2 regions of the Priestia sp. TSO9 genome follow, and region 2 is predicted to be linked to the other one. Evidence: riboswitches for the same ligand, from Rfam matches in the RefSeq annotation. Region 2 holds a riboswitch; the other holds the start of a gene.
The links. Region 2 has a riboswitch for preQ1 ahead of queC (7-cyano-7-deazaguanine synthase QueC). Riboswitches for the same ligand answer to the same signal wherever they lie in the genome.
Positions count from the first base shown of each region.

Region 1 (3,171 bases), on a different contig from region 2:
AATCGCTCTTGTTTACCAATTCCATTTCATATGAAATTCCTTGCTTCATTTTTTGTTCTTTGATTACGTTAATACTTATCTTTTCTAGTTCTCTTAAAGGAACGTTATCTTCTTCTTTTGAACAGCCGGCAAATAAGATGGCTAACGCTAATAAAACAAGAATTGCTAACTTCCTATTCAAAAAACAATCCCTTCTCTAGTAACAAAGGTTATTTTACAATTATAACTCAAAAAAGTTATTTAATGGTAAAAAATACAATTAAAAAAGCAAACCGTTATCGGTCTGCTTTTTTAATTGCTACGCATAGGTAATGTGTTGTTGTGCGAAAAACTTTTCGATAAGGAGTTTGCCAACTATATGTATATCGTAACAAAAGAAAAAAGAATGTGCTGTGAGATTTGTCACTCCTTCTTTCAAAATAATCTAACCGAATACTTCCTATTGCCTTACGCAAAAAGAGCAGATCGCAAACGCGACCTGCTCTTTTCACATGCTAGATATGGGTAATTTGTCCATGCGTGAAAAGCTCTTCAATAATAAGGGGTTTATCACTACACTTATAGAATAACAAAGAAAAAAAGATGTGGCTGTGAGATTTATCACAGCCACATCTTTTTTATCCAACTAGCTTATTAAATTGTACACGTTTATTAATTGCTGCCATAATTGGTGCTCCAACAAGCATAACAACAAACTCACCAACGGCTGTTGTTAGCCACGTAAAGAAAAATGGCAAGTCAAATGCTAGGTGCAGCTCAAAAGCAATAATAAACATCGTGAACGTAAATACAAGTGTATTAACAAGCATACGAGCCCATATATTTTTAATGTAGCGCATAGAAAAAATGGTAATGAGTAATGATAGCACGGATTGTCCTACCCCAAACACCAGATCATAAGCGACCATTGGTGAAAAAAACAAATTCGTCAGAAATACTCCTAGCACAATGCCGTACACGTACTTTTTATTAAACACAATTAAGTGATTGAACATTTCCGATATACGAAATTGGATATTGGTGAAGCCAAACGGCTGGATTAGCATGCTGACAGCAATATACATAGCAGCTAAAAGACCGTTGACGCAAAGTGTTCTTATATTCATCTTACTATTCTCTCCTTAGTTTTTTAACGTGGGATGGTTACGAACCACGTAAACACTCAAAGAATCATACAGCATGCTTAAGCTTTCGTCAATCTAGCTGTTTACAAACTACTGCCGGTTTCTATACCTTGCATATTGACTGCTCTTTTTTCTTACTTTTCTTTAGTATAAAATAGAAGACGTATCAGTATACATAGGTGACATCAAGTAGTTAACCCTTTTGATTTGAAATACGAAAGGATTTGTAGCTATGTTAGATAATACAGATAAGCGCATACTAGAAGAGCTATCAAAAAATGGACGTATAAAGATGAAAGAATTAGGAGAAAAAGTGCATTTAACCGGACAAGCCGCTTCTGCTAGAGTATTAAAGTTAGAAGATGAAGGGATTATCAAAGGCTATACAATTAACATTGATGAACGAAAACTCGGCTACACCATCCATGCATTTTTAAATATCTATACGCAGAGCATTCATCACCACCCCTACCTTACATTTTTAGAAAGTCAGCAGGAGTACGTTATCAACAACTTTAAAATCAGCGGCGATGGCTGCTATTTACTAGAATGCAAATTTCATTCAAATGAAGAACTAAATGATTTTTTGACAGAGCTAAATCAGCATGTGAATTACAAACTTTCAATCGTCATTAACAAATAAATCTTTTTAAAAAATAAAGGTATATTAATTTATGAAAATGGTAATCCTAATAACGTATTCCCCCTATTCCAATAAATTTGAAAATCCTTTGCGTCATCGCAAAGGATTCTTTTTTTATGTAGGAAACCGCCTTCTATTTTTTGAAAAGTTGAACATCTCTCACAGCGTTGACATAGCGGTCAGAGGTTTATATAATCGGTGACATCGAAGCATAGAAAAGTCGGATTAAGACCTATACACGTATCGTAATTCTTCGTCTTAGAAGTTGATCAGTTTTATAACTAGACAATTTCTAAGACGTTTTTTATTTTATCATTTGTGAAACACTAGTAAAAACAAGATTAAACATGAAAATATCCTAATAATCAAGGAGGTTTGCATATTGAAAACAATCTATAAAGACATCATCTTAATTATCGTCGGCGCACTTTTAGTTGCTGCATCCATTGATTTTTTCGTCATTCCAAATAAATTAGGTGACGGAAGTACTGTTGGTATTGCTCTTGTTTTATATTATTTATTTCATATCCCTACAAGTATCAGCACATTTCTTGTAAACCTTATATTTATTGCCTTAGCCTATAAATTTCTAACAAAAAAAACGATTCTTTATACGATTCTAGGAGCCGTCATGACGTCCGTTTTCCTCGGTCTAGTCAGCTATATTCCTTTTCACGTTCACGACATGATTTTAGGAATTGTATTCGGGGCTTTACTAATGGGAACAGGACTTGCTCTCATTTTTATCGCAGATGGATCGACTGGTGGAACAACGCTTTTAGCTTATTTATTAAACTATACAAAAGGCTATAATATCTCTAAAAGCATGTTCTATATGGACAGTGTCATTATTTTAGCATCGGTTTTCGCTATTGGCGTCAATAACATGCTCTATACTTTTATATTCGTCTATCTTTGTGCCAAAATCGTAGATGTCGTTATCGAAGGTTTCCACAACAAAAAAGCAATGACGATTATGTCCGATCAATATAAAGACATAGCGCAAGTCATCACCAGTGAATTTGGAAATGCAGCCACCATCTTTTACGGATACGGCTACTACGCCAACAAAGATAAACGTATTATTTACGTTGTTATTAAAAAGAACGAGTTATTAAAAATTAAAAAGAAAATCCAGCAAATTGACCCGAATTCTTTTATTGTCATCCACGAAGTAAAAGAAGTTGTCGGCGGAAAATTTGGATTTATCGGCAATTCGCCTCATGAAACAAAAGCCGCTGCTAAATAAAAAATCCACCTCTTGGTGGATTTTTTTATGAAAAAACCGTTAAGAAAAACGAAAAGATACCTGCTAAAAAGTAAACTGACCCTAACGCAATTGCTCCTGTAACGACCGTAAATACACTTAATCCGATAGCCACCTTCATTTTCATCCACATCCCT
Region 1 covers NZ_JAJEKD010000008.1:25,773-28,943, reverse strand. Annotated here, with positions in the region: gene LJC66_RS02325 (hypothetical protein) at 1-181, opposite strand, end outside; gene LJC66_RS02320 (QueT transporter family protein) at 618-1,106, opposite strand; PreQ1 riboswitch class I at 1,116-1,160, opposite strand; gene LJC66_RS02315 (Lrp/AsnC family transcriptional regulator) at 1,357-1,767, shown strand; gene LJC66_RS02310 (YitT family protein) at 2,150-3,016, shown strand.
Region 1: another riboswitch for preQ1. It lies ahead of LJC66_RS02320 (QueT transporter family protein); the one in region 2 lies ahead of queC (7-cyano-7-deazaguanine synthase QueC).

Region 2 (3,171 bases):
CAGCTGTAATCAATATGCTCGAACGAAAAACAGCAGCTGACGTAAAAGAAAAAATGAATGATGCAGTAGAAAAAGCTCAAAAAACCTATAAAAGCGATATCTTTGGTTTCGGCGAAGCGTTTTACAGACAAGATGTAAAGAAATGGTACAAAATGAAAAGAGACTGGAACAGAATTTACGCAGAGGATTTAACCGTCGATTTAGATGCAAAAGTTCAAATCCGTCGCTTAGGCACGTTAAATAACTCATATATGAAGCAAATGAAGCATTAAGGAGAAAGAAAATGGAGGGATTTATCGCCTTACTTGTACTGCTTGCTTATTTGACTAAAAAAACAATGATCAACTTCCGAAAGGAAAAGTATTATCGTGAAATAGTCGTCTACCTTTGTCTTATAGGTTTGGGTCTATTCTTTTGGGGATCGATTACACTCCGTAAAGAAGTTCCTACGCCTCTGTACTTTTTAGAGGCAGTAATTAAGCCTCTTACTAGAACCATTCATCATTTGTTATTCACGTGAGCAAGCATGTAGGAGAGAAGGTGTGTATGATGCAAATAAAGGAATTTATTAGTCCAAAACAATTTCTTTTTTTAATTTATGTTTTTTGTATCGGAAGCGCCATCTTGGCAGTTCCGGCTACGTTATTAGAGACGAATAGACAAAATGCGTGGTTTTGCGGTGTGCTTGCTATTGGCTTTGCACTTTTAATCGTTGCGGTGCTTTTATGGCTGATTCAGCGTTACCCTCAACAAACGTTCATTCAAATAGCTAAACAAGCGCTAGGTCCTTATGCCGGAACGTGTATTTCTCTTATTTACATTTTCTTTATGTTCATTCAATCTACGTTTTCGCTTCGAGACATCAGTACATTTATGACCACTCAAATTGTCCCTGAAACGCTGCCTACGTGGATTCATGCCCTTGTTCTTTTAGCTGTTATATACGGAGGGTATCTAGGTATTGAAGTGGTAGCGAGAACCGCGGAAATCTTTTTGCCGTGGATTGTGGTCCCCTTTTTATTGTTAATTGTTTTAAATGTTCCTCAGATGAAAATTGATCGTCTTTACCCTTTGTTTGAATTCCGCATGGCTGATTTAGTGTTAGGGACCACGTATTTCTTAGGAAATCCGTTTATGGAATTGATTTTTGTGCTAATGATTACGCCTCATATAAAAGATGGCAAAAAGGTAAAAAGAATGTTTGTTATCGGCACTGTCGCATCGGGTTTGACGATTACGATTGCAGTTGCGGCTTGTATATTAGCTCTTGGTGCGAATATTGCGTCGATGCACAGCTACCCAGTTTATTTATTAGGAAAAATGATTTCGTTAGGTGCAACGATTCAGCATGTTGAAGTATTAGTAGCTATTATTTGGATGTTATCTATCTTTTTCAAAGTTGTTATTGTGTTCTATGCTATTCAGTTAAGTATCGTCCAATTGTGTAATTTACGGGTGCGCAATTTTTTAAGCTTTCCTTTAGGTCTAATTATTACAGGCGTGGCGTATTACATTATTCCTAATACAGCGTACTTCAATTATTTTGAAAAATATTACTGGCCGTTTTATTTATTTGTACTAAGCGTCTGTTTTCCGTTGTTGTTTATTGCGCTTTCTTATATAAAGAAACATAAGGCAGCTAAAGGCGATAGAAGCCAACAAACATAGCATTATTTATAAGCATGTGGTATAATACGATGACAATTCAAGAAGAAACGCCGTACACGTTTGTATACGTACGGGAGAGGTTCGAAAACTCCCTCTATAAAAAACTAAGATCATCGTTGATGACAAAAGACACGGTTTTAGCGTGTCTTCTTTCACGTGCTTTTCTATCAACACGTCTTTGTGACGTGTATGCTGGCGAGGACGTGTATCTTAGTTGCTTTTTAGGGAGATTGCTGGAAAAGAGCAGTCTCTTTTTTGTGTTATAAAATTAGTCACAAAGGGAACGAACGGTTCAATAAAGTTTCTTCTTCTTTTGATTTCAATCAAAAAGGAGACGAACAGTAATGATGAAAAATGAAAAAGCGATTGTTGTATTTAGCGGAGGTCAAGATAGCACAACATGTCTATTTTGGGCTTTGAAAAACTTTAAAGAAGTAGAAACGGTTACTTTTCAATACGGTCAGCGTCATAGCCAAGAGATAGAGGTAGCAAAAGCTATCGCAGCTGATTTAGGTGTGAAGCATACCGTACTAGATATGTCACTTTTAAATCAATTAGCACCAAATGCCTTAACGCGAGATGATATTGAGATCGAGCAAAAAGAAGGAGAGTTGCCTACAACGTTTGTGGACGGCCGCAATCTGTTATTTTTATCATTTGCATCCGTGCTGGCTAAAAACAGCGGAGGCCGTCATATCGTAACAGGCGTTTGTGAAACTGATTTTTCGGGATATCCAGACTGTCGAGACGTATTTGTGAAATCGTTAAACGTCACGCTTAATTTATCAATGGACTTTGAGTTTGTGATTCACACGCCGCTTATGTGGATTGATAAAGCAGAAACGTGGGCGTTAGCGGATGAGCTAGGAGCGCTTGAATATGTGCGTGAAAAAACATTAACGTGCTACAACGGTATTGTTGCTGACGGATGCGGCGAATGTCCTGCATGTCAATTGCGAAAACGCGGGTTAGATCAATACCTGCAAACAAAAGAAGGAGGAGAGAAATAATGTTGCAACAAATGTATCCTCAAGTATTTCATAACTATGAATATGAACTGAACAAAGATATGCAGTTTGCTGCGGCACATTTTGTTCCTCACACAGAAGCAGGTAAATGCCGTCAAGTCCATGGACATACGTATTTTGTAAATCTAACTGTTGCCGGAGATACATTAGACGAAGCGGGCTTTTTAGTAAACTTTGCGCTATTGAAAAAAATTGTTTCTGGTCAATTTGATCATACATTATTGAACGATCATTCTATCTTTAACGAAGAAAATCCAAATGATTTTCCTACAACTGAAGTTGTTGCTCGTAAAATTTATGAGTTGGTTCAAGAATATCTAGACACACTACCAAATAAGCCTTCTTGCGTACAAGTATTCGTGCGGGAAACGCCGACAAGTTACGTAGTTTACCGCCCAAAGAAGGTGAAAAAACGTGGCTAATACAATTCCAGTACTTGAAATATTCGGACCAACGATTCAAGGGGAAGGAATGG
Region 2 covers NZ_JAJEKD010000009.1:662,261-665,431, forward strand. Annotated here, with positions in the region: gene LJC66_RS06065 (Ger(x)C family spore germination protein) at 1-272, shown strand, start outside; gene LJC66_RS06070 (hypothetical protein) at 284-520, shown strand; gene LJC66_RS06075 (GerAB/ArcD/ProY family transporter) at 547-1,668, shown strand; PreQ1 riboswitch class I at 1,739-1,782, shown strand; gene queC (7-cyano-7-deazaguanine synthase QueC) at 2,013-2,678, shown strand; gene queD (6-carboxytetrahydropterin synthase QueD) at 2,678-3,118, shown strand; gene queE (7-carboxy-7-deazaguanine synthase QueE) at 3,111-3,171, shown strand, end outside.